One region of the Streptomyces sp. RK9 genome, then DNA from elsewhere that is predicted to be linked to it. Evidence: riboswitches for the same ligand, from Rfam matches in the RefSeq annotation. Region 1 holds a riboswitch; each other region holds the start of a gene.

Evidence for each region. A riboswitch is a leader RNA that binds a small molecule or an ion and turns the genes downstream of it on or off. The one in region 1 is predicted to bind cobalamin.
Region 2: linked by a shared signal. The riboswitch ahead of AB6L24_RS39140 (CbtB-domain containing protein) and the one ahead of AB6L24_RS03410 (prenyltransferase/squalene oxidase repeat-containing protein) in region 1 are both predicted to bind cobalamin.
Region 3: linked by a shared signal. The riboswitch ahead of AB6L24_RS10610 (cobalamin biosynthesis protein) and the one ahead of AB6L24_RS03410 (prenyltransferase/squalene oxidase repeat-containing protein) in region 1 are both predicted to bind cobalamin.

Annotation. Positions count from the first base shown of each region.
Region 1 covers NZ_CP173703.1:801,956-812,060, reverse strand. The annotation lists gene AB6L24_RS03435 (DUF779 domain-containing protein) at 1-239, opposite strand, end outside; gene AB6L24_RS03430 (hypothetical protein) at 483-1,316, opposite strand; gene AB6L24_RS03425 (hypothetical protein) at 1,658-2,485, shown strand; gene AB6L24_RS03420 (FABP family protein) at 2,571-3,119, shown strand; gene AB6L24_RS03415 (hypothetical protein) at 3,175-4,593, opposite strand; cobalamin riboswitch at 4,731-4,806, opposite strand; cobalamin riboswitch at 4,871-5,019, shown strand; gene AB6L24_RS03410 (prenyltransferase/squalene oxidase repeat-containing protein) at 5,254-7,953, shown strand; gene AB6L24_RS03405 (hypothetical protein) at 7,950-8,906, shown strand; gene AB6L24_RS03400 (energy-coupling factor transporter transmembrane component T) at 8,909-10,105, shown strand, end outside; gene AB6L24_RS03395 (ABC transporter ATP-binding protein) at 10,105-10,105, shown strand, end outside.
Region 2 covers NZ_CP173705.1:374,951-385,055, forward strand. The annotation lists gene AB6L24_RS39125 (galactose oxidase-like domain-containing protein) at 1-1,696, shown strand, start outside; gene AB6L24_RS39130 (glycoside hydrolase family 6 protein) at 1,745-2,734, opposite strand; gene AB6L24_RS39135 (ANTAR domain-containing protein) at 2,945-3,718, shown strand; cobalamin riboswitch at 4,068-4,219, shown strand; gene AB6L24_RS39140 (CbtB-domain containing protein) at 4,253-4,480, shown strand; gene AB6L24_RS39145 (CbtA family protein) at 4,498-5,493, shown strand; gene AB6L24_RS39150 (class F sortase) at 5,497-6,123, opposite strand; gene AB6L24_RS39155 (hypothetical protein) at 6,185-6,730, opposite strand; gene AB6L24_RS39160 (HAD-IIA family hydrolase) at 6,947-7,726, opposite strand; gene AB6L24_RS39165 (alkaline phosphatase family protein) at 7,806-9,311, opposite strand; gene AB6L24_RS39170 (2-aminoethylphosphonate ABC transporter substrate-binding protein) at 9,438-10,105, opposite strand, start outside.
Region 3 covers NZ_CP173703.1:2,622,223-2,632,327, reverse strand. The annotation lists gene AB6L24_RS10635 (anion permease) at 1-89, shown strand, start outside; gene AB6L24_RS10630 (hypothetical protein) at 102-329, shown strand; gene AB6L24_RS10625 (helix-turn-helix domain-containing protein) at 682-1,542, shown strand; gene AB6L24_RS10620 (hypothetical protein) at 1,586-2,176, shown strand; gene AB6L24_RS10615 (DUF397 domain-containing protein) at 2,434-2,700, opposite strand; cobalamin riboswitch at 2,843-2,984, shown strand; partial or broken gene AB6L24_RS10610 (cobalamin biosynthesis protein) at 3,107-4,042, shown strand; gene AB6L24_RS10605 (cobyric acid synthase) at 4,192-5,700, shown strand; gene cobN (cobaltochelatase subunit CobN) at 5,697-9,344, shown strand; gene AB6L24_RS10595 (putative cobaltochelatase) at 9,514-10,105, shown strand, end outside.

The DNA of each region.
Region 1 (10,105 bases):
TCGAACTGGCTCTTGGACATCCAGAACCGTACTGGCTCCGCCACCCCCGCCACGTCCAGCGACGCGAGCAGGACGTCGGAGTCACCCGTGCGGAACTCACCGTCGGGGTAGCACATCGGCGCGCTGCCGTCGCAGCAGCCGCCGGACTGATGGAACATCAGCGGGCCGTGGGCCGCCCGCAGCCGCCGCAGCAGATCGGCGGCGGCAGCGGTGAGTTCCACGCGCGGGGTCTCGGCCATGGGCGATCGCACTCCTCCGGACGGCGGACGGCGGACGGCGCACCGTGACGGCGCGGCCGGTCCAGTCAACGCGGCCGGACGTTGCGAGGAGGTTGCGACGGTCGCGGGAGGCATGCGTGGAGCGGGTACGAGGCACGGGTGAGGCGGGCGACCCTCAGGCGGGCAGCCCTCAGGCCGGCGGCCCTCAGGCGGGCAGCCCCCAGGCGGGCGACCCCCAGGCCGCCCGCCCCAGATGCCGGTACGTCAGCCGATCGGCTCGCGCATGTCCTCGCGCACCCGGAGCGTCGTCTCCGCGAGCTTGTCGAGGTCGATCTCGTCGGGGTCCTGCGTCGCGCTCTCGGGGGTGACCAGGCCCACGGCCGCGCCGGTGTTGTCGTCGGCCCAGGCGCACAGCGGGACGTTGCTCGTCCCGCCGTTCTGCGACGACTTGAGCACCTGGCAGCGCACGGTGAGGTCGGAGCCCTTGGGGGTGATGTCCCGCGCGGGGACGGCGACCGAGGCGCCGTCCGCGTCGGCCGAGCCCTCCATCAGGTCCTTGCGCGCCTCGCCGGGATCCTTGAAGCGCCCGTACATCCCGGAGACCACGAGCGCGTTCCGTGAGAACGTGCCCCTGCCGTTGAACTGGCCGACGACCGCCTTCGGGTCCCGGACGTTGGAGCGGTTCTTGTTCTCCTCGACCACCTTCCGGCCCGCCGTGTCGGAGAGGTCCTGCGCGAGCTTGTAGGTCCCGTTGAGCAGCGTGCCCGGCATCCGCAGCCGGTACTTCGCCTCCGGGAACCCGGCGTCCGTGCTGCTGCCGATCAAGGCGAGCGCGACGAGGATCACGATGACGGCGCCCACGACGCCCCCGACGATGCCGAGGACCTTGCCGGTGCGACGCCCGCCCTGTGGCGGTCCGCCGTACTGCCCGCCCCAGGGCGCGGGCCCGGGCGCAGCAGGACAGGGCGCGTACTGGCCCTGGGGCGGGGCCTGTCCCGGGTGCTGCGGCGGGGCGTACGGCGACGGCGGGGGCTGCTGCCCGTAGGGGGCCTGAGCTGGGCCGAAGCCCTGCGGGGGCGGTGGTGGCGGCGTGGACATGCCGACACGCTACGTCAGACTTGTGACGGTACGGCAACCGGCCCGGCGGTGTCCGTCCCGTGTGCCAGGCCGTCATCATGCGCAGCAGCGCCGGGCTGACCTCGGCGTGCGGGTACGAGGACGGCGACCGGGACGGCGCGAGCTGGTGCCGGCTCTCCATGCCCCTCACGTCAGGCACGGTCGGCGGCCGGGCGGAAGGCGGGAGGGTGGGTGCGGTGCTCCCACCCTGATCGGTCGGTCGTGGACAGGGGGCGACACCCTTGGGCCCCGATGGGCACAAGGTGCGTGCTGTTGCTGTCATATGCCGGGGCGCGGTGCGGCCGGACGGCAGGCTGCGCGGCATGGGCGTACAGAATGTGCACACGGCTCTCACGGCGCTGGGAGCGGCCTTCTCGGGGGTGGCGGCGCTCGCCGCCGTCATGGTGGCGCGCTGGCAGACGGTGTTCGGGCGGCGCGTCGCCCTGGAGTCGGTGGGCTCGCAGGCCGCCGTGGAGCGGGAGTTGCGGCTCGAGGCGCAGCGGTGCGAGGCCTGGACGGTGTTCCTGCGCGCCTCGGACGCTTTCGCCGACGTGGTGTGGCGGCTCGGGGAGATAGAGGCGCGGTCCCGTGCGGAGGTGCTGCGGTCCAGGAGCGAGGCGCTGACGGAGGCGTGTGCGGGGCTGCGGGTGCTCGGTCCCGAGTGCGTCGTGCGGCACGCGGAGGCGGTGCGGGAGCGGTGCGCGCGCATGGAGCGGTACGCCGCCCGGCGGGCCGTCGTGCGGTCCGCGCTGCGCGCCCTGGAGCGACGCTGGTGTCCGGGCAACGCCGAGTGGTGCGAGGACGACGCCCACGGCTGCGCGTTCGTCGCCCACGACATGCTGGAGCGCTGGGGCGACCGCGACGGGGACGAGCGCCCCGACGACCTGGACTTCCTGGAGTACCTGATCCGGGGGAGCGGCGTCCTGGCGGACGACGGCGCGCCGGTGGAGAGCGGCGTCCTGACGGAGGACGACCTGCGGCGGCTGCTCGCCGTCGCGGGCAACCCCGTGTCCTGGGACCACCTGGCCGCCGAGGACCGCTGGCTGCGGCCGCGGACCGGGTTCGACGAGGAGCGGGGCGCGTTCGTCGCGGCGGTGCGGGACTTCCTCGCGGACGGCGGGCGGGCGGGGGCGGGGCGGGCGCCCGCGTAGCCGGCGGCGTTCTAGGCTTCCACCCGGCCCCGGCCCCGACGTTCAGGCCGGCCCGACCCCGCCCTCGACCTCAGGAGCGCACCCCGTGTTCGACGCCGTACCGGAGAACCCCTACCCCGACGGCCTCCGCGCCGACGAGGCACCCGCGCCGCACGCGCTGCTCACGCCGGTCCTCGGGCTCCTCGGCACCTGGCGCGGCCGGGGCCAGGGCACCTACCCGACGCTCGACGCCGACTTCACGTACGCGCAGGAGGTCACCTTCAGCCACGACGGGCGGCCCTTCCTCCGCTACGAGGCGCGGGCCTGGCTCGTCGACGGCGACGACGTGCCGCTGCGGCCCTCGGCGCGCGAGAGCGGCTGGTGGCGGCTGCAGCCCGACGGCAGGGTGGAGGCTCTGATCACCCAGCCGACGGGCATCGCGGAGATCTCCGTGGGCCACGCGGCCGACGGCGCCGTCGACCTCAGCACCCACGAAGTGGCCCGTACCCCCACCGCCAAGGAGGTCGACGCCACCCGCCGCCGCTACACCCTGGCCGACGGCACACTCACGTTCGTCCACGACCTCGCGGCCGTCGGACAGCCGTTGCAGCACCATCTGCGGGCGCTGCTGCGACGCGAGAAGCGCGAGCGATAGGACGCGCGCGCCGGGCAGGCAGGACCGGCCTGCCCGGCGCGGCGGTCCGCCGTCGTCAGCTGCCGTAGCGGAGGGAGATCGTGTCGCCGAGCTTGATCTCCTTGTCGCGCGCGGCGACCGCGGCCGCCGCGCCGTCGACGCTCGCCTTCCAGATCGAACTGCCGCTGTTGGCCTTGCCGTTGAGGGCCGTGATGGTGCCGGTGCCGCTGCCCGGGGTGACGGACGTGACGCAGCCCGCCGGGGTGGCCGACGAGGACGCCGCGTCCAGGACCGCGCCGAGCGTGGTGGTCTTCGCGGTCGGCGTGAAGGCGACGGAGCAGACCTTGAGCGACGTGCCGTCGTCGACGGTCAGGGCCAGGCTGGTCGCGGTGCCCGGCGTGAAGTCGGAGGTGGCGGCCCAGCGGGACGCGCCCGCCGTCGTCGGGGTCGGCGGGGCCGCCATGAAGCCGCCCCCGGCCACGGCTCGCAGGCCGTCGATGGAGGCGTACGCGGACGGCGTGGTGTCGGTCGGCAGGTACTTGAAGCCGCCGGCCGGCTTGAACTGCTGGGCGATGAGGAAGTCCACCGGGGTCTTGCCCGCGGGTGTGAGGAAGTCGCCGGTCTGCGGGTTGATGCCGCACGCGTTCAGGCCGGAGACGGCCCAGCCGTTGGAGTCGGTGTTGGCGCCGAACAGGGCGGCGAAGGCACCGGAGTTGTTGATGAGCTTCGACTTCAGGAAGGCCCGGGCCCTGGTGATGGCGGGGTCGGTCGCGGGCACCCCGGACACGCACAGGGAGGCCATCGCGGCGCCGGTCATGTCGATGTCGCCGGGCGTGGCGAGCGCGTCGGGGTCGCCCTCGGCCTTGCCGAAGTTCCAGCCGCCGTCGTTGTGCTGGTTGGCGCGCACCGTGGCGACGGACCTGTCGAGCAGCGCCTGCGGCACCCGCTTGGCGCCGGACTGGGTCTTGGCGCCGCCGAGCGAGATGAGGGCGAAGACCGTGCCGTTGAAGTTGGACGGCGAACCCCAGTAGCCCGGCGCGGAGTTCTGCCAGTGCCCGTAGGTGTCCGCGATCAGGTTGCGGCTCGCCGAGACGCGGGCCGGGTCGATGCCCGCCGAGTAGGCGTTGATGATGCCGCGTTCGTAGTCGGTGACGACCGGCGACGTGCCCGGCCAGCCCGCCGCCGCGAGGTGCGCGCGGTACACGGTGCGGGCGTTCTTGGAGGTGTCGCCGCCGGGGCTGACGTCGGCGGCCGCCGTGCCCGCCGAGGCGAACGCGGAGAACGCCCACTCGTTGGAGAGGCCCGCGCCGGCGTACGAACCGTCGGCGCCCTGCAGGGATCTGAGATAGCTCACGCCGTTCGTCCTGGACGTGGCTATCTGGCCGGGGGTGGCCGTGGCGGCCGCGGGGAGCGCGGTGAGGACGAGGGCGCCCACCGCGCCGAGTGCGGTGGGTACGGCGAGGAGGGTGCGACGGGCGGCACGGGACGAGGTCATGTCGGGGAGCTCCCGGGGTGAGGGGGCGGCGGCCTCACGTCCCCCCGCGGCCGGTCCCCTGTGCGTGGACCCGAGCCGGACGACACGCGGCCGTCGCCCGAGCGCGTGGGGTCGACGTCCATTGACGCTGGCCGTTCGGGCATTCGGGCTCGGCCCGGCTCCCTGCCGGTCCACACCGCTGCGCGTCAGCTCTGGGTTCGCACCAGATTCCCCCGATCGGCAGCACAGGACGGTACTCGAACCTCACAGAACCCGCACACCCTTGCCACCGCATTCGCAACTGTGCTCTAATTCGGCCGATTCCAAGCTCAGTCATCAGGGGAAGCCGGTCGAAGTCCGGCGCTGACCCGCAACCGTAGGTTCGCCGAGCACCTCAAGTGCCCGGCGGGCGAGCCGGATTACCTGGACTGAGGGCTAGCGATTGACGCCGTCGCGGACTACGGCGTGGTTCGGACGGTTTCTCCACGCGGGCCCCGGCCCCGGGCCTGCCACCACGCGGATTCCGCCGCGGCCGATGCCCAGGGGGCAGTGGTGGGGCAGGGAACCGGACGGGTCCGGAGCATACGCACGAGAGGCGTCGCGCTGTTGTGCGCGGCCGCGACAGCGCTGGGCGGCGGCGTCCTGCTGCTCGGCCCGGCCACTCCCGCCGCGGCCGATCCGATGAGCTCCTGCACCCGCACCAAGGGCGCGGTCGTCGCGGTGGACTTCGCCGACTGGGGCGGCGGCGTGGTGCGCGGCTGCGACGCGACGCCGACGACCGGCTACGACCTGCTGCACGAGGCCGGATTCAGCACCGAGGGCACCGAGCACGACGGGCCCGCGTTCATCTGCCGCCTCGGCCACAAGAGGTTCAACTCCGGTAAGCAGTACCCGACTCCGGGCCAGGAGAAGTGCAGGCTCACTCCGCCCGCCACCGCGTACTGGTCGTACTGGATCGCCCCGCCCGGCCAGGACTACTGGACCTACAGCCCGCTCGGCGCCATGAGCCAGAAGTCGAAGAACGGCTCCGTCGAGGCCTGGGTGTTCGGCGCCACCGACCCCGACGGCACCAGCGGCGGCCCCACGTTCACCCCCGCCCAGGTGCGCGCGGGCGGCCAGACCGACCCCGCTGACAACCCGCCCGACGTCAAGCCCGGCAAGGTCGACCTGAAGGCCGCGGACGCCTGGCTGCGGGGCCGGCTCACCGAGGGCGACCACGTCCGCGACGAGGGCGCCGAGAACGCCAACCTCTACCAGACGGCGAACACCGCCCTCGCCCTCGCGGCCACCAAGGGCCGCAGCACCACGCTCGACCGGATGAAGTCCTACCTCGCGGCGCGCACCGAGGAGTTCGCCTACCCGCAGGGCACGGACAAGGCCCCGAGCCCGCTGGGCGCGGCCCTGCTCGCGCTGCTCGCCGAGAGCACCGAGGGCGACCCGCACTCCTTCGGCGGCCACAACCTGGCCCGTGACCTCGGCAGAAGCGTGTGCACCGCGGGCGGCACCGCCGACTGCGTCGCCAAGGGCGACTTCCCCGGTGTCGGCGACGTGGAGACCCAGGCCCTCGCCGTGCTCGCGCTGCACCGCGCGGGCCGGAAGATCCCCGCCGACGCCGTCGCGCGCGTGGCCGCCCACCAGTGCAAGGACGGCGGCTTCAGCCCGACGCTGATGCGGGACGGCGACACCTGCTCCTACAGCGACCCCGCCACCACCCCGTACGCGACCATCGCCCTCCAGCAGGCGGGCGGCCACGCCGACGCCGTCGCGAAGGCCCGCAAGAACCTGCGCGGCGCCCAACTGCCCACCGGCGCCGTCGCCGCCTACCCGGGCGTGACCACCGGGGACGTCACCGCCACCGGCAGGTCCGCCCAGGCGATGCGGCTCCTCGGCGACACGGTCCGCGCGGACGCCGCCGTGTCCTGGCTGTCGCGGCAGCAGACGAAGTCCGGCGGCTTCGGCTCCGACGAGGGCGCCACCGACCCGGCGATCTTCCCGACCTGGGCCGCCGCGCTCGCGGGCGCGCGCACCAGCCTGGCGTCGCTCACCACCAAGCGCCCCGACCAGACCAAGCCGCCCGTCGACCCGACGAAGCCGCCCGTCGACCCCACCGACCCCTCCGACCCGGACCCGGTGAAGCCGCCGACCTCCGGTGTGCGGCCGCCGTGGCGCGCCGGTGAGGGCCCCGACCTGAAGAAGGGCACCGCCTACCTCACGGCGGGCTCCCGGCTGAAGAAGGGCCACTACTACGAGAACGTCGCGGGGACCGGCTTCGCCGACTACGGCCTGACCATCGACGGCGCCTACGCCCTCGCGGCCACGGGCACGAACAACAACAAGCTGCGCGGCATCGTCGACTTCCTCGACGGGGAGGGCAAGGACGCCAGCTCCGGGCGGCGCACCGTCAACGACTGGACGGGCGTGGGCACCTCGCACGCGGCCGGCGGCTCCATCGGCAAGGTCGCCGTGCTCGCCCAGGCCGTCGGCAGGAACCCGCGCGACTTCGCCGGGCACGACCTGATCGCGGCACTCGGCAAGGCCGTCTGCAAGAAGAAGAGCCAGGGCGCCGACCGCAGCTGCGCGGCCAAGGGCGCCTACCGGTACGCCCCTTCGGTGTTCTCGCAGTCCCTCGCCGTCATCGCCCAGCTGCGCGCGGGCGAGAAGCGCGCGGCCGCGGCCCCCGTCACGTACCTGCGGAGCCTGCAGAAGTCGTCCGGCGCCTGGCCGAGCCTCATCCCGCCGACCGGTGACTCCGAGGTGGACTCCACCGCCATGGCCGCGATGGCTCTGGACCTGGCCGGTGACACCCGCTCCGAGAAGGCCGTCACCAAGGGCCTGAAGTGGATCGCGTCCCAGCAGCTCCGCAGCGGTGGGTTCCCCGGCGCGTCCGGCGACTCCGTCAACTCCGCGGCCCTCGCGGTCCAGGGCCTCTCCCTGGACGCCCCGAAGTACACGACCCAGATCAAGAAGGCCCGCAAGTTCCTGGCCAAGCAGCAGAACGGGGACGGCGGCTTCAACGTGGCGGCCGGCGGGCAGCGCGGCTCCGACGTCCGCGCCTCGACGCAGGCGCTCGGCGGCGCGATCGGCACCTCGTTCGGCACGCTCGTACGCGACCTGGACGGGACCCGGCCGCAGCCGCCGGGCGCGTCGTCGGACGAACCCTCGGGGGCTCCCGGCGACGGCGGCACCGACGTCGACATCGTCACCCCCGGAGGCGGCCCAGGAGACGGCTCCGCCGCGGGGGACACCCCGACCGGACCGCTCGCCTCGACCGGCGCGCAGGTGACGGGCCTCGCCCTCGCCGCCGTCGTCCTGTGCCTCGCGGGCTGGCGCACCCTCGTCGTCGCCCGCCGCCGCGGCGGCCTCGCGGGAGGCAGCCGGTGATCCGCCGCTTCCTGCGCTCCGCCCTGAGCGCGGCGGGCGCCCTCGCCCTGGCCGCGGGCGTGCTCGCCGCCGGTACGGGCCAGGCCGCCGCCGCGCCCCGGCCCATCGGGCAGTGCACCACCCGGTCGGGTGCGGTGCTCGCCGTCGACTTCAGCGACTGGGGCGGGCCGATCCTGCGCTCCTGCGGCACCACGCCCACCACCGGCTACGAACTGCTCAACCAGGGCGGCTGGCGCACCACCGGCACCGGCCACGACGGCCCCGCGTTCATCTGCCGGATCGGCTACAGCGGTTACAAGGGCGGCAAGCAGTTCCCGACGCCCGCGCAGGACGACTGCGTCCTCACGCCGCCCGCCACCGCCTACTGGTCGTACTGGCACGCCGACCCCGGCGCGAACACCTGGGAGTACAGCCAGCTCGGCGCCATGCTCTACAAGCCCAAGCCGGGCAGCGTCGACCTGTGGATCTTCGGCGGCACCAACATCGAGGGCACCAAGGGCCGTCCGACGGTCAGCCCGAATCAGCTGCGTGCCCGCAACACCCGCCCCGTCGGCGGCAAGGCCCCCGCCCCGCACCAGACGAAGACCGCGAAGCCCCTGCCGCCCGGCGTCGACACCGGCCCCGCCCCCGAGCGACCCGTCACGGAGAAGCCCGCACCCGAGCCGAAGAAGGACGAGACGGGCAAGAAGGACGAGACGGACAAGAAGAAGGCGAAGCCGAAGCGCAAGGAGTCGCCGTCGCCCTCCGCCACCGAGAAGCCCTCGCCGTCGGCGGGTTCCCGCGGCGCGAAGGCCGCGCCCAGCCCCTCCGCCAAGGTCGTCGACGCCGCCCCGGCCGCCGACGCCGACCACGACGCGGGCTCGTACGTACCGGCCGCCCTCACCGGCGCCCTGGTCCTCCTTGTCGGCGGCGCGGGCGCGTACGCGGCCAAGCGCCGCCGCCGTACGGAGTAGGGGTGCGCCGCCGTCACCCCACCGCACGTCCGCCCGCGCTCGGTGTCCTGCCGGGCGCGGACGAGCGCCGGCTGCCGCGCACCCTGCACCCGCTGGCCTGGTGGGTGTGGGCGCTCGCGCTCGCCACCGCCGTGAGCCGCACCAACAACCCGCTGCTGCTGTTCCTCGTCCTCGCCGTGCTCGGCTACGTGATCGGCATGCGCCGCACCGAGGCGCCGTGGGCGCGCGGCTTCACGTACTACCTGTACCTGGCGCTCACCGTCGTCGCGATCCGCGTCCTGTTCCGTGCGGTCTTCGCCACCGGCATCACGCCCCACGACCACTTCCTGTTCTCCCTGCCGCACATCCCCACCCCCGACTGGTACGCGGGCATCCAACTCGGCGGCCCCGTCTCCCTCGAAGCCGTGCTTTCGGCCGCCATCGACGGGCTGCGGCTCGCCTGCATGCTGTGCTGCATCGGGGCCGCGAACACCCTCGCCAACCCCAAGCGGGCGCTGCGCGTCCTGCCCGGCGCGCTGTACGAACTCGGCGTCGCCGTCACCGTGTCGATCAGCGTCGCCCCGCAACTCGTGCAGAGCGTGCAGCGCGTGCACCGCGCCCGGCGCCTGCGCGCGGGCCGCACCAAGGGGCTGCGGGCCCTGCGGGGCGTCGTCGTGCCCGTCCTGGAGGACGCCCTGGAGCGTTCGCTGCGCCTGGCCGCGGCCATGGACTCGCGCGGCTACGGCAGGGCGGGCAGCGCCACGAAGGCGTCCCGGCGGCTGACCGGGGCGCTGATGCTGCTCGGCATGTGCGGCCTGTGCGCCGGTGCGTACGGACTGCTCGACGCCTCCACGCCCGCGTTCCTCGGGCTGCCCGCGCTCGCGGCCGGGGCGGTCCTGTGCGTGGCGGGGCTGCGGCTCGGCGGGCGGCGCGTCACCCGGACCGCGTACCGGCCCGACCCGTGGCGGTTCGAGGAGTGGGCCGTCGCCGCCTGCGGTGTCCTCTCCGCCGTGCTCCTGTTCGCGGGCGCGGGCTTCGACGCGGCCGAACTCAACCCGTCCCTCTACCCGTTGAGCTGGCCCACGCTGCCCCTGGTCCCGACGGTCGCGATCCTGCTCGCGGGCGCCGCCGGATTCCTCGCGCCCCCGCCGCTGCCCACCACCGCCCCGCAGGCCGCCCCGCGCGTCCCCGCCCGGCGACCCGAGAAAGCCACCGCCAAG
Region 2 (10,105 bases), on a different replicon from region 1:
GATGGTGGCCGGGTCCGGCAACAACCAGAAGAACTTCGACGACAAGAAGTTCGACACCAGGCTCTGGGACCCGGTCAAGAACACGATCAAGAAGATCCCGACGCCCGTCGACCTGTTCTGCACCGGCCACACCCAGCTCGCCGACGGCAAGCTCCTGATCGCGGGCGGCACGAAGCGCTACGAGAAGCTGAAGGGTGACGTCACCAAGGCCGGCGGCCTGATGATCGTGCACAACGAGAACCCGGACAAGCCGATCACGCTGCCCGCGGGCACCAAGTTCACGGGCAAGAAGAACGGCAAGACGTTCGTGTCGAAGGACCCGGTGGTCGTCGAGCGCGCCAAGAAGGTCTTCGACAAGCAGACCGGCGCGTTCCTGCGCAACGACCCGGGCCTCGGCCGCATCTACGTCGAGGCGCAGCAGAGCGGCGCGAAGTACGAGACCGGCACGCAGGACAACTACCGCGTGCAGGGCCTCAGCGGCGCCGACACCCGCAACACCTACGGCATCGCGCAGAAACTCGCCCTGGACAAGAAGGACTTCCAGGGCATCAAGGACACCTTCGAGTTCGACCCGATCGCCGAGAAGTACATCAAGGTCGACCCGATGAACGAGGCCCGCTGGTATCCCACGCTGACCACGCTCACCGACGGCAAGGTGCTCTCCCTCTCCGGCCTGGACGAGATCGGCCAGCTGGTGCCGGGCAAGAACGAGGTGTACGACCCCGAGACCAAGAAGTGGACGTACACCAAGGGCGTCCGGCAGTTCCCGACCTACCCGGCGATCTTCCAGATGGCCGACGGCAAGCTCTTCTACTCCGGCTCCAACGCCGGTTACGGCCCCGACGACGTCGGCCGTGACCCGGGCGTCTGGGACCTGAAGACCAACAAGTTCAAGAAGATCCCGGGCATGAGCGACCCGGACCTCCTGGAGACCTCCAACACCGTGGAGCTGCCGCCCGCGCAGGACCAGCGGTACATGGTGGTCGGCGGCGGTGGCGTCGGCGAGTCCAAGGACTCCTCGTCCAAGACCCGGATCGTGGACCTGAAGGAGAACGCCCCGCGGTTCCGCGACGGCCCGGAGCTGGACAAGGGCACCCGCTATCCGCAGGCGTCCGTCCTGCCCGACGACTCCGTCCTCGTCTCCGGCGGCTCCGAGGACTACCGCGGCCGCGGCGCCTCCAACATCAAGGAGGCCCGGATCTACGACCCGACGTCCAACACCTTCGACAAGGTCGCCGACCCGCTCGTGGGCCGCAACTACCACTCGGGCTCGATCCTGCTGCCCGACGGCCGCGTGATGTTCTTCGGCTCGGACTCCCTGTACTCCGACAAGGGCAACACCAAGCCGGGCGTCTTCGAGCAGCGCGTGGAGATCTACACCCCGCCGTATCTGTACCAGGGCTCCCGGCCCGCCCTGGGCGCGGGCCCCAAGAAGATCGCGCGCGGCGGTTCCGGGACGTTCCCGACGACCCACGCCTCGTCGATCAAGAAGGCCCGTCTGATCCGGCCGTCCGCCTCGACCCACGTCACGGACATCGACCAGACGTCCATCGCCCTCGACATGAAGAAGACCGCGAAGGGGGTCACGGTCACCGTCCCGAAGAACCGCAGCCTGGTCGAGTCCGGCTGGTACATGCTCTTCGTGACGGACGAGGAGGGCACGCCCAGCAAGGCCCAGTGGGTCCACGTGCCGTGAGCCGAGCCCCGTCCGCGGGGCGGGGTGGTGCGCCCCTTACGGGGCGCCCTACTTACTGGCCTTCGCAAGGGCGAGCGCGTACTCCGGGAACCACTGCCCCGCCTGCGGGCCACCGCGACACGTCCCGTCGGACTCGCCGGGCCGCTTGACCCAGACATAGGCGTCGACCAGGTCGTCCCCCGTCTTCGTGGTGGGCGCCTCGCCAAGCGCCCGCCCGGGCGGGTTGCACCAGGGGTCCTTGCCCTTGCCGGTGTACGGCCCGTTGCCGTTGCGGCTGGTATCGATGATGAACGGCTTGCCGCCGACCTTCGAGGACAGCGTCTTGCCGTAGGCCTTGCTGGCCTCCGTGGTCTGGAAGTTGGAGACGTTCACGGAGAACCCGTCGGCCTGCTCGACCCCGGACCGCTTCAGGGGATCGTGCAGCGAGTCCGGCTGCGACCACCCCGCGTTGCCCGCGTCGAGATAGACCTTCGTGTTCTTCAGGGACTTGAGCTTGGTGACGGCACCCTTGAGGAGGTCGTAGCGCTCCTCGTGGAACTGCTCGGGCGTGCACTTGTCGACCATGTGGAGGACCGCATCCGGCTCCAGGACGACCGTGGCGTGCCGGTCGCCGATGCCCTTGGCGACGCCGTCGATCCAGGCGCGGTAGGCGTTGCCGTCGGCGGCGCCGCCCTTGGAGAACTGGCCGCAGTCGCGGTGCGGGATGTTGTAGAGGACGAGGAGGGCGTCCCGGTCGGCCTTCTCGGCGGCCTCCGTGTACCCCTGGGCCTCCTCCTCGGGCTTCTCCGGACCGATCCACTCGCCGACGGGCTGCTCGGCGATCTTGCGGATCTGCTCGGCGTCGTCCTTCTTGCCGTCCTTGTCGTACGCGGCGACCTGCTTGGCGGCGTTCCCCTCGGGGTTCACCCAGAACGGGTCCTTGCCCTTGGGCTGTTGGCTGACGCCGCTGCCGGAGCCCTCCTCGTCCTTGCCGTCACCGTCCGACGAGCACCCGGAAAGCAGCAGCGCGGCCCCCGCGAGCGCCACTGTCACCGACACCCCCCTGGCCGCGTAGCCCCGCGCGCGACCTGTGATTTTGCGGTACATCCACTCCCCCTAGGGTGCACAGTCCGGTGCTCAATCCTGACATAACTGGGTGCGGCCCACGAGGCCCGGCCGCCTCGGCGACCCACCTGTAGGAGACCTGTTACAGCCCGCCGAAGCGGGGTAGGCGAGGGGCCGTGGGGGGCGGGCGAGAAGGGGAGGGTCATGGACCGCACCTCCGCGCGCAGGCTCGCGCAGGCCCTGGTGGAGGCCGCCGACACTGCCGCCGACGACTTCGACGCGGAGGCCCACCTGCGCCGCGTCTGCCAGCACTGCGCGGAACTCCTCGGGGTGCTCGCCGTCGGGGTGATGTACGCCGACGGCGACAGCGCCGTGCGCCTCGCCGTCAGCGACAAGGGCGGTGATCTCGCCAAGGACCTCCTGGAGGCGCAGGCGTCGGACGGCCCCTGCCTGGAGTCCTACGGCACCGGCTCCCCCGTGCCGCACGTCCGGGTCACCTCGGCCGACGCGCTCGCCCGCTGGCCCGGCTTCACCGAGCGGGCCCGGGCGCGGGGCGTGGGCGACACGTTCGCGGTGCCGCTGCGGGCCCGCAAGCGGGTGCTCGGCGCGCTCAACGTCTTCGTGGCACGGACACCGAACGGGAACCGGCCCCACGTCCGTCCGCAAGAAGGCGAAGAGGACAGCGCGTTGGCGCTCGCGCAGGCGCTCGCCGACGCCGCCGGGGTCGGGTTGCACAACCACCGCGCGTACGCCGAGTACCGCGACCTCTCCCGGCAGCTGCAATCCGCCCTGACCAGCCGCATCCGCATCGAGCAGGCCAAGGGGATACTGGCCGAGCGCTGGCGGACCGGTCTGGACGTGGCGTTCGAGGCGCTGCGGCGGCACGCGCGCCGGGAGCGGCTCGTGATGGACGTGGTCGCCGGCATGGTGATCGAAGGCTCCCTGGACGACGCGACCCTGCTCGACGAGGACCCGTGACCCTCCGGAGCGCGCTGTGGACTTGGCGTCAAAACCCCTCTAGGCCACGGCCGTCTTCCGTTCTAGAGTCAGTGCTAAGGCCCAAGCCCCCGGCCGGAGTTGCCTTTTCCACACCGTCGGGACCTCCCACGCAGTTGGGACCATCCAAGGCCTCCCGTGCCGGCGCCGGGTTTCTCCCGCAGCTCGAGCGCGCGCGGTCGAGGACCAGCCCGGTCGACGGCTCCGGGGGGAGCGGGTCGTTGGCCGGGCCAGGTTGTGTTCGCACTCGCCGCGCGCCGGGGTGCGCGCCGTGCGCACGAGTCCGCACGTCAGGGGCGCGAGGACTGGTTGACAGTGTCCATGACCACCTGGGACTCTCCGGGCGACAAGTCCATACATCGAGGCGACGGTTGCCAGGAACCCGGTGCGAATCCGGGACGGTCCCGCCACTGTCACCCCGCGCGAGTCACCGCTCACTCGCGCGCGGGAAGTCAGGAACTGACCCGTCGTCCTCCTGCTTTGGGGCGTGGAAACCCCAGAAGGAGGCTCACCGGCATGTCCGTCACGTCTGCGCACAGCGCACCACACAGCGACACGGCTGCGATACAGTCCGCGACGATCGAGACCCGCGACTGGCTGATCGCGGCGGCCGCGGCGATCGTCGCACTGATCGCCCTCTACGCCGTCTTCATGGACAACGGCTCGCTGATCTCGGCGACCGGCGACTACCTGCACGAGTTCGCCCACGACGGCAGGCACCTCTTCGGTGCCCCCTGCCACTGATCGGGGCCGCGCGCACCATGCCGACGTCCCCGAATTCCCCGAACTCCCCCACCGCTCCCCGCACTTCCTCCGCCCCCTCCCCCGACTCCGCCCCCGATCCCTCCTCCGACTCCTCCTCCGACTCCGACCTCTCTCCCGGTCCGCCGGGCGAATCCCCCAAGTCGCCCGAGACCGCTGAGGCGTCCGCGACCCCCGAGGCCGCCGGCACCTCCCGCACCGCTGCCGCTCCCGCCCGGACCGGCGGCTCCCCCGTGCTGCCGCTGCTCGGTCGCGGGATGGTCGCTGGAGCGCTCGGCGGGCTCGCCGCGGGCCTGTTCTCGCTGCTGCTCGCCGAACCCCTGATGGACAAGGCGATCCGCGCCGAGGAGGCCCGTTCGCACGAGCACGAGCCCGCGGGCGGCGCCGTCCAGCACCACGAGGAGCTGTTCTCGCGCTCCACGCAGCACGCGGGCCTGGTGATCGCCCTGGTCGTGGCGGGGCTCGCGATCGGCGTGCTCTTCGCCGTCGCGTACGCGCTCGTGCACCGGCGTGATCCGCGGGGCAACCCGTGGCCGCGCGCCCTCGCGTTCTGCGCGGCCGCGTTCTGCGCCGTCTCGCTGTTCCCCGCGCTGCGCTATCCGGCGGCCCCGCCCGGGGTCGGCGACGCGGGCACGGTGGGCGACCGGCAGGAGATGTGGCTCGGCGCCGTCGTGATCGGCGTGCTCGGCATGTTCCTGGTGTGGCAGGTGTACGTACGCCTCGCCGCGCGCCCCGTACCGGTGCGGCAGTGTGCGGTCGCCGTGACGGCGGTGGCGGTCCTCGCGCTGCTCTGGGCGCTGCCCGACAACCCCGATCCGGTCCCGGTCAGCGCGACCCTGCTGTGGGACTTCCGGATGCTGTCCCTGGCGTCGCACGTGCTGCTCTGGGCGGTGTTCGCGGGGGTGTTCGGCGGCCTCGGGCTGCGTGCCCTGCGGACGAAGGAGCCGGTCACGGCCGGTGCGGCGGGCTACGGCTCGGCCGCGCCGGCGAGCTAGCCGCTACGGCTTCGCGGCCCCCGTGAGGTAGGCGGACACGACCACGTTGGCCGAGTAGGTGCGGCTCGCGCGGTCGAAGGTGCCGCCGCAGGTGATCAGGCGCAGTTCGGCCCGGCCCTCCTCACGGGGGCCGTAGGCCGTGCGCGCGCTGAAGTCGTCGCGGCCGAGGACCTGCACGTCGTCCACCGTGAACTCGGCGACCGAACCGTCGTCCCTGGTCACGCGCACCTTCTCGCCGGGGCGCAGGGTGCTGAGGTGGTAGAAGACGGCGGGCTTGGACTCGGTGTCGACGTGCCCGACGAACAGGGACGTGCCGCGGGCGCCGGGGCGCACCCCGCCCCCGTACCAGCCCACGGCCCCCGGCTGCGCGAACGGCGGCGGGTCGATGGCGCCGTCCGCGTCCAGGCCGCGGGCCACGACGGGGGCGCGGACGCCGAGGCCCGGCACGTCGACGCGCTGCGGGCGGGCGGCGGCGAGCGGCTCGTGCGCGGGCGGCAGGTCGACCCCGGCGGGGCGGCCGACGGCGGCCACGTCGCCCGTCGTCGGGTCGGAGAGGCCGCCGCGCACATCGGTGATCTCGTTGCCCCACAGCCACAGGCCGACGAGCAGGAACGCCCAGGCCACGCCCATGACGAGTCGGCTCGTCCCGGGCGGGTGCGGGCCGGCCTCCGGGTCCGGGCCCGTCACGGTGTCACTCCGGGTGGCGGCGACGGACGCTGCGCAGCGCCACGGCGACGGCCGCCACGCCCGCGAGGACCAGGCCGACGACCGCGTGCCGGGTGCCGGGGCCTGCCTCGTCGGCCTCCGCCGCGGCCGAGGTGAGGGAGGCGGTGCCGCCGCCTCCGGCGCGGACCGGGGCGGTGGGGGTCTGCCCTGTTCCGGCGCCCGCCACCTGGACGGTGCCGACGCCTTGGTGCGGGTGTCCGTCACAGGTGACGGTGATCTCGTACGTGCCGGAGACGCCCTTGCGGATGCGGGTCGTCCCGGACAGCGTGTTCTGCTTGCCGTCCCGCCCTGTCAGCTCCGCGTCCCGCGTGAACGCGCCAGAGCCCGCCGCTCCGGTGGTGCCGCCGCACCCCTTCACCCGCACGTCGACCCGGGCGCCCGGGGTGGCGTTCGCCGGGGTGACCTGGGCCTTCACCTCGTCCTGATCATGGGCGGTTGCTGGCGGGGGCGCCCATACGGCGATGAGGACGGCGGCGCCGGCGCCACGCACGGCGAGCGAACATATACCCATCGTGAACCTCCTGTACCAGCAGGTTCCCGCCCTCCCGGGGCCCGCGCATCCCCGACACACCCGTCCGGGGCGGCGAGGTGCGCCCCGTAAGGGGCGCGGGGAACTGCGCGCTCAGCGCGCGAAAAGCCGCAGACGCGTCTGCGGAGTACCCGGCAGATGCGTCTGCGGCCTCGCTGTGGCTGGTCGCGCAGTTCCCCGCGCCCCTCACGGGGCTCTCTAGACCCTGTCGACCAGGTCGGCGATCGAGTCGACCACGTTCGACGGGCGGAACGGGTGCCGGTCGATGTCGGCACGGGACGTCAGCCCGGTGAGGACGAGGAAGGTCTCCATCCCGGCCTCCAGTCCGGCAAGGACATCCGTGTCCATGCGGTCCCCGATCATCGCGCTCGTCTCCGAGTGCGCCCCGATCGCGTTCAGCCCCGTCCGCATCATCAGGGGATTCGGCTTGCCGGCGAAGTACGGCTGCTTGCCGGTGGCCTTGGTGATGAGCGCGGCGACGGCCCCGGTGGCGGGCAGCGGCCCCTCCGTGGAGGGCCCGGTCTCGTCCGGGTTGGTGCAGATGAAGCGGGCGCCGCCGTTGATGAGCCGGACGGCCTTGGTCATGGCCTCGAACGAGTACGTCCGGGTCTCGCCGAGGACCACGTAGTCGGGGGCGTGGTCGGTGAGGACGTACCCGATGTCGTGCAGGGCGGTGGTGAGACCGGCCTCGCCGATGACGTACGCGGTGCCGCCGGGACGCTGGTCGTCGAGGAACTTGGCGGTGGCGAGCGCGGAGGTCCAGATGTTGTCCACGGGGACGTCGAGGCCCATGCGGTTGAGCCGGGCCTGGAGGTCACGGGCGGTGTAGATGGAGTTGTTGGTGAGGACCAGGAACGGCTTGCCCGAGTCGCGCAGCTTCTTGATGAACGCGTCGGCGCCGGGGATCGGCACGCCTTCGTGGATGAGCACGCCGTCCATGTCGGTGAGCCACGATTCGATGGGCTTGCGCTCTGCCATGGGGTGCACTCCTGCGGTCTGCGCGAACTGATGCTGCTGGGGGCGCCGGGACGACAGTGTGCCGACGCCCCCAGCCTAATCACGATGCGCTGATCTTCACCCCGTCGATCACCCAGAACCAGTTGTTGCCTCCGGTGTAGCGGAACCGGACCTGCGCGGTCCGCGCGCCCGCGGGGACCTGGAGCCGCAGCGACTCGACGACGGAGGGGGTGTCGGCGGCGTACGTCTTCACGACGACGGGCGTCCCGCCGTCGTAGGAGACGAGCACCTGGCCCTGCTGCGGCGCCTCGTGACGGTAGAAGGTCGTGTACGTGAGGGTGGCGGCGGCCCCGCCCCGCACCTCGTACGCGGGACTGATGAGCGTGGAGTCGAAGGTTCCGGTGACGGACTTGTCGGACCACTCGTCGCCGTCGGCGACGGCGAAGACGTTCCGGGCGCGGATGTTGAGTTCGCGTTGCTGGTCGCGCTGGGTCTTGGTCCAGAACTCGTCCGTCGTGAAGGACCAGCCGCGCCACTCGGTCATGCCGCCTCCGCCCATCCGGGAGTTGTCGACGGACCAGCCGCTCGGCGGGGTGTGCGTGAAGCCGATGACGCCCGCGCCGACGCCGGTCTCGTCGACGGGCGGCTTCAGGGTCGCCCGCAGCGCGTCGAAGTCGTCCGGCGACGGCTGCTGGAAGGCGCGGCCGTCCAGGCCCCAGGCCGGGTCGACGGCGACGCCGAGGTGCGCGAGCGCGCTGACGGCGACGTCGGGCATCCGCACGTCGTGCCGCACCGACCCGGGGCTCGCCCCGCCGCCGCGCGCGATCAGGAACGTCTGCCGCTCGGCCCAGCTGGAGCCGCCGTGCCCGCCCGCGTCGGTGTGCCCGTGGTCGGCGGTGATCATGATCAGCCAGTCCTCGTCGGCGTACGAGGCGCGGCCCTGCACGGCGGCGACCATCTGGCCGACCTGGCCGTCGGCGGTGCGGATGGCGTCCAGGTACGCCTGGCTGGCGGCGCCGCTGCTGTGCCCGGCGTGGTCGATGTTGTCGAGCTGGACGAACACGGCGTCCGGGTCGGTGTCCTTCAGGCGGGCGACGGCACGCGCGGTGGTGCCGGTGTCGTACTCGGCGGACGGGGTGGAGACCCGGGTGTCGACCTTCGGCGAGAAGATCGTGTCGGTGATGGGCGCCCAGGACGACACGGCGTACGTGTTCAGGGACGGCTTCGCGGCCTCGGCGCGGGTCATGAAGTCCGGGTAGCGGGCGAGGTCGTGGCCGGTGAAGTCGTTGTTCAGGACCTTGTGCTTGTCGGGCCAGACGCCGGTGAGGAGCGTGGACCAGCCGGGTCCGGACGAGGTGGGCGCGAGGGGGTTGGCGTAGAGGGCGCTGGGGGCGGTGAGGCCGTCGGCCATCAGGGACTTGAGGGTGGGCGCGAACGCGTCCTTGATGCGGTTCAGGAGCGCGCCGTCGAGGCCGATGATCAGGACCTTGGGCTTGCGCGCGGCCGCGCGGGCGACGGCGGCGAGCGGTCCGGCAAAGACGGCGGCGGCCGCGCCGAGGGACGCGGCGGAGACGAGGAGCGAGCGGCGAGACGGACCGTGGGACACGGTTCCTCCAGGAGGGTCGCGACGGGGAACAGCTGCGGAGAAGGGCGTGCGGGCATGCCAACGCCCCTGGCGGTACAGGGGCGTTGGTCCAGACTCGTTACCGTCGGGAGGCGACGGCGAAGGCGCTCAGCTGCCGGTGGCCGACTTCCAGTCCTCGACGTACGACTTGAGGTTCTTGGAGATGTCGTCCCAGTCCGGCTCGAAGACCTCGACGCCGTCCATGAGCTTGTCGAGGGCGATGGCGTTGGCGTCGGTGGCCTTGATGTCCTTGCGGGCCGCGAAGCCGCCGCCGATCTCGCTGACCTGCGCCTGCGCGGTGCGGCCGAGCAGGTAGTCGAGGAACTTCTTGGCGTTGGCGCTGTGCGGCGCCTTGTTCACGAGCCCGGCGGCGTAGGGCAGCGCGAAGGTGGTGGGCTTCTTGCCCTTCTTCGCCGGGAACCAGATGCCGAGGTTCGGCATGTCCTTGGACTGCGCGAAGTTCATCTGCACGTCCCCGTTGGCGACGAGCAGTTCGCCCTTGTCGACCTTGGGGGCGAGCTTGCCGGTGGAGGCGGACGGGCCGACGTTGTTGGACTGGAGCTTCTCCAGGTACTTCATGGCGGGCTCCTTGCCGCCGAAGTCGTGCATCGCCTTGATGAGGACGGCGGTGCCGTCGCCCGCGACACCGGGCGTGGAGTACTGGAGCTTGTTCTTGTACGCGGAGTCCGTCAGCTCGTCCCAGGTCTTGGGGGCCTTGGCGCCGCCGAGTTCCTTCTTGTTGTGGATGAACCCGAAGTAGTTGTTCACGACGGAGG
Region 3 (10,105 bases), 1.8 Mb from region 1:
CGGTGACCACCGGCACCGGGACCTCCGCGGTCGAAGGCGCCGCGCCCGCCCCCTCCGTGGCGGACTCCGCCCGGCCCGCCACGGTGTAAGGAAGCAGCAGCATGAAGATCGACTGGGCAGCTCTCGGCTCCGTCTTCGGAGTCAGCCTCGTGGTGACCGTCGCCCTCGTGGGCCTGTTCACCCTTGGGATCGTGGGCCTCTCCAAGCAGGAGCAGGCGCGGACCGCCGGGGGCGGCACGGCCGCGGTACCGGCGCGCTTGGGGGCGTACGCCTGCTTCGCGCTCTGCGTGGCGGCGGTCGCGTACGGGATCTATCTGATCGTCGTCTGACGGCGCGGGCGCCACAGCGCCCCGTCCGAAAAGCCCTGAGGGGCGGCCGAACTGGCCGCCCCTCAGGGCTTTTCGGCGTTCCGGCGCCTGGCCAGGAGGCCCGCGGACCGCGCGGGCGACACGCGCTAGCGATCATCCGCGATCAGGCAACACTGCGACTCGCTCATGTTCGATTAGACATGTGGCATACTGGGTAGCAGCACTCTGCTAGGGTCGGGCGCACATATGTCAGACAGAGCGGCTGCGCTGCGCTGCACGGCGGAGGGCCAGTCTGCGTTAGGCATACCTTCGTATCGCTGCCCTTCGTACGGCTTCATGGCGAGCTGACTCCTGGTCGTAGTGAAGGAGCCTCATGCCCAGCGAACTGGACCCGAGCCTGAACCGCCGTAAGCTCCGCATCGCCCTGCGCAAGGCCCGTGAGGACGCCGGGCAGACCCAGGGTGAGGCGGCGAACGAACTCGAATGGTCACTGTCGAAGCTGAACCGCATCGAGAAGGGCACCGTCAGTGTCTCGGTGACGGACCTGAGGGCACTGCTGCGTCAGTACGGCGTGGACGACGAGGAGAAGGTGACGGAGCTCGTCAACGCCGCTCGGGGCTCGAAGGGCCAGTCGTGGTGGACGCAGTGGTCGGACGTCGCCAATCCCCGGTTCTCCGAATATCTGGGGTTCGAGGCCGCGGCGGTCTCCCTGCGCACTTACCAGCCCATCGTCGTCCCCGGCCTGCTGCACACCGAGGAGTACGCCGACGCCCTGGCCACCCCCGAGGTCAGCGACACGAACACGCGCCGCCGCCTGGTGGAGTTCCGCACCGCGCGCCAGGAGCGGGTCTTCGACCAGGACAACGGGATCGAGGACCTGCACTTCATCGTGGACGAGGCGGCGCTGCGCCGCCGTATCGGCGCCCCGGCGGTGATGCGCGGCCAATTGCAGCGGCTCCTGGAGGTGGCGGAGCATCCGAACGCCACCCTCCAGGTGCTGCCGTTCACCGCCGGGGCGCTGCTGAGCACCCAGACCCCGTTCGCCCTCCTCGGCTTCAAGGACGACGACGACCTGATCTACGTGGAGTTCTCGCAGGCCGTCATCGCGACCCGGGAGAACTACGAGCTGGTCGCCAACTTCCAGGACTGCTTCGAGCAGTTGCAGGAGATCGCGTACAGCGGAAGCCAGGCGATCGACCTGATCAGCGAGGTCAGGGAAGGCTTCGCAGGCTGATTCTCGGAGCCGTCCGCTCCGGGACGAGGGGAGGTCTCGCGCCATGTGGGTCGTCATGTTGGCACGGTGGCTGTGGCACCACCTGACGGCCGCGCAAGCCGCCGCCCCGGACGGCTCCCCCGGCTCCCCCGGCGCCCCTGGGGTCCCTGCCCCTGCGGGCGCCGACGGAGCGGGCGAGGCGGACCCGCCGCCGGGCCAGGACCTCACGGCACCCGCCGCCCCCACCCACGTCAACGACCTCATCCGGGAGGGTATGAAGGACCCCGACTTCGCCCGCGAGCTGGACCGGCTCCTCGACCACGAGCACCGGCGCAGCCTGCACTCCCAGGAACTGCAGACGCTCAGCTTCCTCGCCAAGACGGGCTGCGTCTCGCTGTGCCTGGCCGTCGTGGTCGTGACGATCGCACCCGTCGTGATCATCGGCCGGAGCGTCGTCGCGCACTACGACATCAGCCCCTGGCACTTCGCCGTCGTCCTCAGCGGCGTCTGCGGACTGCTCACCGCCGCCGTGGGCTGGGTCGTACGGATCCTCAGGCGCGGCCGCCGCCAGGACCCCGCCGCTCCGGCCGAGCCCCGCCCGCCGGCCGACGGGGCGTCCGCGGACGGACCCGCTCCACGGGCGGGCGCGGGATGAGCGACGCACGGCCCCACACGACACCGGCGGCGACCGCCACGGCGGCGGACGTCGCCAGCCACACGACGAGCCGTAACGGCACGCCCTCGACGAGGAGGGAGGCGAGCGCGCCCGTCAGGGCGGCCACGCAGCCGCAGAGTCCGCAGTACACCACCACGGCGAGCCGCCTGGTGGACGGCGGGACATGCCTGCTCAGTGGCAGCTGCCTGCTCTCAACCCCCATGGTCTCCAGCCTTCCGTGCGCACGCTGGGACAGGTCACTCCACCCCGACTCTCCCCGAGGCCACCGCCCTCACAAACGCACGCCACGCCGGTGGCGTCACGGCCAGGTGCGTCTCGCCGCGGCGGTTGGAGTCACGCACCCACACCCGATCGCCGGGACGGGCCACTTCCACACAATCGCCGCCCGCCGTGGCGGTGTAACTGCTCTTGAACCACTGCGCTGCCGGTAAGTACGCGTCGGCCACACCGCCCCCTTGCCCCGTGCGCTCACAAGAGTCGGCGTCGCCCGAGCGGGTCCGCATGCCGCGCCGCTCTCCTGCTGTCATGTTCAAGTTTACGAACGGGCGTTGCTCCCGCCTAGCCGTAAACCGGCCCCCGGAACCTTCCGTGTGGAGCTCCGCACACTCTCCCGTCGCAGGTCAACAGCGAGTTGACGGGCGTCGTGGGCCGTGGTGGACTGCCGGAGCCATTTACGGCGGCAGGAGAGGAAGCCGGTGCGAATCCGGCGCGGTCCCGCCACTGTCACCGGGCGATCCGACGCGATCCCCGGGAGCCAGGAACTCTCGCCGCCGATCTCGTCGAACCAGGGCGCGGAAACCCTGAGTGAGGACATATCGCCATGCGCGGCCGCCCGTTGCCGTCCCCTGCTCCGCCCGGGGCCCCGTCGCGGCCGAGAGCCCTCCGCCGCGTGTCGGCGGGCTGACCCCCATGTGTGCCGATCGCGACTTCGCGTACGGCGCCGCCGCCGGACTCCTCGGTGACCTGCTGCTCGGCGATCCTCGCCGCGGGCATCCGGTCGCCGCGTTCGGGCGTGCGGCGGGGGCCGTCGAGCGGGTGCTGTGGCGCGACCACCGCGGGTGGGGCGCGCTGCACACCCTGGTGTGCGCCGGGGGCGCCGTCGGCGCCGGTGCGCTCGCTTCTTTCGCCGTACGCCGCTCGCGTGCCGCTTCCGTCGGGCTGACCGCCGCCGCGGCCTGGGCCGTCGTCGGCGGGACCTCCCTCGCGCGGGAGGCGCGCGCCATCGGGGGCGCCCTCGCCGCGGGGGACGTGGACGTCGCCCGGGAGCGGCTGCCCCATCTGTGCGGGCGTGATCCCGCGGCGCTCGACGCCGACGGGATCGCCCGGGCCGTCGTCGAGTCCGTCGCCGAGAACACGTCCGACGCCGTCGTGGGGGCGTTGGTGTGGGGGGCCGTCGGGGGTGTGCCGGGGCTTTTGGGGTTCCGGGCCGTCAACACGCTCGACGCGATGGTCGGGCACCGGTCCCCGCGCCATCTGCGGTACGGGTGGGCTTCTGCTCGGCTCGATGATGTCGCCGGGTGGCCCGGGGCTCGGCTCACCGGCGTGCTCGCCGTGGTCGCCGGGGGGTCCCCTCGGGGGGCGGTGCGGGCTTGGCGGGCCGACGCCTCGAAGCATCCCAGCCCCAATGCCGGGGTCGTCGAGGCCTCCTTCGCGGGGGCGTTGGGGGTGCGGCTCGGGGGGACCTTGTCCTACGCGGGGCGGGTTGAGCATCGGCCTGTCCTCAACGGCGAGGGGCGGGCTGTCGCCGTGGGCGACATCGAGCGGGCCGTGAAGTTGTCCCGGAGGGTCGGGTGGCTCGCCCTGGGTGTTGCTGTGGCCGCTGACCTTGCACGGGGTGCACGCGCGACCAAGCGGCACCCGGCGCCGTGGGCTGTGCCCACCCGTCCCGCCCTGCGGGACGATCGCCCACAGCGGGAGACGGCAGGCAATCGGCTGCCGGAGCAGCACGGGCAGCCCGCGCCACATGCGCAGTCACAGCGACCTGGAGGTGGCGCGTGAGCGGTGGGCTGTTGGTTGCCGGGACCACCTCCGACGCCGGGAAGAGTGTGGTCACCGCCGGGATTTGTCGGTGGCTCTCCCGCAAGGGAGTCTCCGTCGCGCCGTTCAAGGCGCAGAACATGTCCCTGAACTCGTTCGTCACTCGGGAAGGGGCCGAGATCGGGCGGGCGCAGGCCATGCAGGCGCAGGCCGCTCGGGTGGAGCCCAGTGCGCTGATGAATCCCGTGCTGTTGAAGCCGGGGAGCGACCGGTCGAGTCAGGTCGTGCTCATGGGGAAGCCGGTGGGCGAGATGAGTGCCCGGGGCTATCACGGGGGCCGGCAGGAGGCGTTGCTCGACACCGTCGTGGGATGCCTGGAGGAGCTTCGGGGCACGTATGACGCCGTGATCTGCGAAGGGGCGGGGAGTCCCGCCGAGATCAACCTCCGGCGGACCGACATCGTGAACATGGGGATCGCGCGGGCCGCCCGCTTCCCGGTCGTCGTGGTCGGGGACATCGACCGCGGGGGTGTGTTCGCGTCGTTCTTCGGGACCGTGGCGCTGCTGAGCCCCGCCGATCAGGAACTCGTCGCGGGCTTCCTCGTCAACAAGTTCCGCGGGGACGTGTCGCTGCTCGAACCCGGCCTCGACATGCTGCGCGACCTCACCGGGCGGAGCACCTTCGGCGTGCTGCCGTTCCGGCACGGGCTCGGCATCGACGAGGAGGACGGTCTTCGGGTCTCGCTGCGCGGGGCGGTGCGGGAGTCCGTCGTGGCGGCGCCCGTCGGCGCGGACGTGCTGCGGATCGCCGTGTGCGCGGTGCCGCTGATGTCCAACTTCACCGACGTGGACGCGCTCGCGGCCGAACCCGGCGTCGTGGTGCGGTTCGTGGACCGGGCCGAGGAACTCGTCGACGCGGACCTCGTCGTCGTACCGGGAACGCGCGGAACCGTGCACGCCCTGGAGTGGTTGCGCGAGCGCGGGCTCGCGGACGCGCTGGCGCGCCGGGCCGCCGAGGGCCGGCCGGTCCTCGGGATCTGCGGCGGCTTCCAGGTGCTCGGGGAGCGGATCGAGGACGACGTCGAGTCGCGGGCCGGGACCGTGGACGGGCTCGGGCTGCTGCCCGTACGGGTCACGTTCCGGCGGGAGAAGACCCTGGCGCGGCCCGTCGGCGAGGCGCTCGGTGAGCACGTCGAGGGGTACGAGATCCATCACGGCGTCGCCGAGGTCCTGGGCGGGGACCCCTTCCTGGACGGGTGTCGGGTGGGGGCCGTGTGGGGCACCCACTGGCACGGGTCGCTGGAGAGCGACGCGTTCCGGCGCCGCTTCCTCACCGAGGTCGCGCGCGCCGCGGGCCGCCGCTTCGTGCCCGCGCCCGACACCGGCTTCGCCGCCCTGCGCGAGGAACAGCTCGACCTCCTCGGCGACCTCATCGAAGAACACGCGGACACCGACGCGCTGCTGCGCCTGATCGAGACCGGCGCTCCGTCCGGTCTCCCCTTCATCGCACCGGGGGCACCCTCATGACCGTCCTTCTCCTGTCCACCGCCGACACGGACCTGCTCGCCGCCCGCGCGTCCGACGCGCCCTACCGCATCGCCAACCCGACCCGCGTCGACGTGCGCGAGGAACTGCCCGCGCTCCTGGACGGCGCGGACATCGCCGTCGTACGCCTCCTCGGCGGCAAGCGCGCCTGGGAGGACGGGCTCGCCGCGCTGAAGGCGGCCGGGATCCCGACCGTGCTGCTCGGCGGCGAGTCCGTGCCCGACGCCGAGCTGATGGCCGAGTCGTCGGTGCCCGCCGGCGTCGTCGCCGAGGCGCTGCGCTATCTCGTCGAGGGCGGCCCCGCCAACTTCGTGGAGCTGGAGCGGTTCCTGTCGGACACCGTGCTCCTGACCGGCCACGGCTTCGCCGAGCCGCGGAAGATGCCCGAGTACGGGGTGCACGGGGAGCGCGCGCACGTGGAGGGGCGCCCGACCGTGGGCGTGCTCTTCTACCGCGCGCACCAGCTGTCGGGGAACACCGCCTTCGTGGACACCCTCTGCGACGCCATCGAGGACAAGGGCGCCAACGCCCTCGCCGTGTACTGCGGTTCGCTGCGCGGCGCCGACCCCGGCCTGTACGAGATCCTCGGGCGCGCCGACGTCCTCGTCGCCACCGTCCTCGCCGCGGGCGGCACCCACGCCTCCGACGCCAGCGCGGGCGGCGACGAGGAGGCCTGGGACATCGGCGCCCTCGCCGACCTCGACATCCCCGTCCTGCAGGGCCTGTGCCTCACCTCGTCGCGCGCCGCCTGGCAGGACTCCGACGCCGCCCTCTCCCCCATGGACGCCGCCATGCAGGTGGCGATCCCCGAGTTCGACGGCCGCGTCATCACCGTGCCGTTCAGCTTCAAGGAGCAGGGCCCCGACGACGTCCCCGTGTACGTCGCCGACCCCGAGCGGGCCGCCCGCGTCGCCGGAATCGCCGTCCGCCACGGCGCGCTGCGGCACAAGCCCAACGCAGACAAGCGCCTCGGCCTGGTCTTCACCGCGTACCCGACCAAGCACAGCCGCGTCGGCAACGCCGTCGGCCTCGACACCCCCGCCTCCGCCGTGCGCGTCCTCGACGCCCTGCGGGACGCGGGCTACGCCGTCGAGGGCCACCCCGACAACGGCGACGAGCTGATCCACACCCTCATCAACGCCGGTGGCCACGACGTCGAATGGCTCACCGAGGAGCAGCTCGCCGCCGCCCCCGCGCGGGTGCCGCTCGCCGACTACCGGGCGTGGTTCGACACGCTCGACCCCGAGCTGCGCGACGGCATGCTGGAGGCCTGGGGCGAGCCTCCGGGCGGCCTGTACGTGGACGGCGGGGACATCGTGCTCGCGTCGCTCCGGTTCGGGAACGTCGTCGTGATGATCCAGCCGCCGCGCGGCTTCGGCGAGAACCCCATCGCCATCTACCACGACCCGGACATGCCGCCGTCTCACCACTACATGGCCGCGTACCGCTGGTTGGACAACAGCTTCGGCGCCGACGCCATCGTGCACATGGGCAAGCACGGCACCATGGAGTGGCTGCCCGGCAAGGGCCTCGGCCTGAGCGGCGGCTGCGCGCCGGACGCCGTGCTCGGCGACCTGCCGCTCGTCTACCCCTTCATCGTCAACGACCCCGGCGAGGGCACCCAGGCCAAGCGGCGCGGGCACGCCACCGTCGTGGACCACCTGGTGCCGCCGATGGCGCGCGCCGACACCTACGGGGACCTGGCGAAGCTGGAGCAACTCCTCGACGAGTACGCCCTGGTGAGCGACCTCGACCCGGTCAAGGCGCCGGCCGTGCGGGCGCAGATCTGGACGCTGGTGAAGGCCGCGGAGCTGCACCACGACCTGCACGTCGACGACCAGCCGGACGACGACGCCTTCGACGAGTTCGTGATGCACATCGACGGCTATCTGTGCGAGATCAAGGACGTGCAGATCCGCGACGGGCTCCACATCCTCGGCGGCGGTCCCGTCGGCGAGGCGCGCGTCAACCTCGTCCTCGCGGTGCTTCGCGCCTCGCAGGTGTGGGGCGGTGCCGCCAACGCGCTGCCGGGGCTTCGGGCCTGTCTCGCGGAGCACTTCGGGCTCGATGAGAAGGAACTGCTCGGCGAGCCCGGTGCGGCCGTGAAGGTGGCCGACGGGCTCACCTCGCTGGTGGAAGGGCCCGCGCGTACCGCCGCCGACGCCATCGACCTGCTTGAGCAGCTGTGCCGCCGCCTCGCCGAGGGCATGGAGGAGCGCGGCTGGGACCTCGCCGCCGTGCGCGGCCTCGTCCGTGACGTCGTCGGCGTCGAACTGCCGCCCGCCGTCGCCGTCCTCGGATTCGCCTGCGAGGAGGTCGTGCCCCGGCTCGCCCGCACCACCGACGAGATCGGGCACATCCTGCGCGCCCTCAACGGCGGCTACGTCCCCGCCGGACCCTCGGGCTCCCCCACGCGCGGCCTCGTCAACGTCCTGCCGACCGGCCGCAACTTCTACTCCGTCGACCCCAAGGCCATTCCGTCCAGGCTGAGTTGGGAGGTCGGACAGTCCCTCGCCGACTCGCTCATCGCGCGCTATCTGGCCGACACCGGCGAGTACCCGAAGTCCGTGGGCCTGACCGTGTGGGGCACCTCCGCCATGCGCACCCAGGGCGACGACATCGCGGAGATCCTCGCGCTGCTCGGGTGCCGGCCCGTGTGGGACGACGCGTCGCGCCGCGTCACGGGCTTCGAGGTCGTGCCCGTCGCCGAGCTGGGGCGGCCCCGCATCGACGTCACCGTCCGCATCTCCGGGTTCTTCCGCGACGCCTTCCCGCACGTCGTGGGGCTGATCGACGATGCCGTGCGGGCGGTCGCCGATCTTGACGAGGCTCCGGACCAGAACTATGTACGCGCCCACGTCGACGAGGACACCGCCGAGCACGGCGACCGGCGGCGCGCCACCGCCCGCATCTTCGGCTCCAAGCCCGGCGCGTACGGGGCGGGGCTGCTGCCGCTCATCGACGCGCGGAACTGGCGCTCCGACGCCGATCTGGCGGAGGTGTACGCGGTGTGGGGCGGCTACGCGTACGGGCGGGGGCTCGACGGGCGGGCCGCTCGGGGGGACATGGAGACCGCTTTTCGGCGGATCGCTGTCGCGGCGAAGAATGTCGATACGCGCGAGCACGATCTCGTCGACGCCGACGACTATTTCCAGTACCACGGCGGGATGGTCGCCATGGTGCGGCATCTGACCGGTGAGTCGCCCGAGGCGTACGTCGGGGACTCGGCCGTGCCCGATCAGGTCAAGACGCGGACCTTGGGGGAAGAGACCCACCGGGTGTTCCGGGCGCGCGTCGTCAATCCGCGGTGGATGGCCGCGATGCGGCGGCACGGGTACAAGGGGGCCTTCGAGATGGCCGCCACCGTGGACTATCTGTTCGGGTACGACGCGACCGCGGGTGTCGTGGACGACTGGATGTACGAGAAGTTGTCCGCGGAGTACGTCTTCGACCCGGAGAACAGGGCCTTCATGGAGAAGTCCAACCCGTGGGCGTTGCGGGGGATTTCCGAGCGGTTGCTGGAGGCGGCGGAGCGGGGGCTCTGGGCCGAGCCGGACGCGGAGACGTTGGAGCGGTTGCGGGCCACGTATCTCGAGCTCGAGGGAAACCTGGAGGGGGACGGCTGATGGCCCTCAACACCCCCGCGTTGGCGGGGACAACAGCAGCAGCTCGACCAGGTGATCGTGGAGCAGCGGACCACCCCCGCATCGGCGGGGAATATGGCCCCATCGTGGCTCTCTCCTTCTTTGAAGCTCTCTCAGTCCGGCCCCAGCCACTCGAAGGTGTGATCCGCGCATGAGCCCCTACCCTTTCACCGCGCTTGTCGGGCAGGACGACCTACGCTTGGCACTACTGCTCAACGCTGTCAGTCCCGCAGTGGGCGGCGTACTGGTACGGGGGGAGAAGGGCACCGCCAAGAGCACCGCCGTACGTGCACTCTCGGCACTGCTGCCGGAGGTGAGCGTCGTTCCGGGGTGTCGGTTCTCCTGTGACCCAGCGGCGGCGGACGCAGACTGCCCGGACGGTCCACACCGGGACGCCGGACGGATCCAACGCCCCGCCCGCATAGTCGAGTTGCCCGTCGGGGCCTCCGAGGACCGGCTCGTGGGGGCACTCGACATCGAGCGGGCACTGGCCGAGGGCGTGAAAGCGTTCGAACCCGGACTGCTCGCCGACGCCAACCGGGGAATCCTGTACGTCGACGAAGTCAACTTGTTGCACGACCACCTGATCGACGTCCTTTTGGACGCCGCCGCCATGGGCTCTTCCTATGTCGAGCGCGAGGGTGTGTCCGTACGGCATGCCGCGCGGTTCCTGCTCGTGGGGACCATGAACCCCGAAGAGGGCGAGCTGCGGCCGCAGTTGCTCGACCGGTTCGGGCTCACCG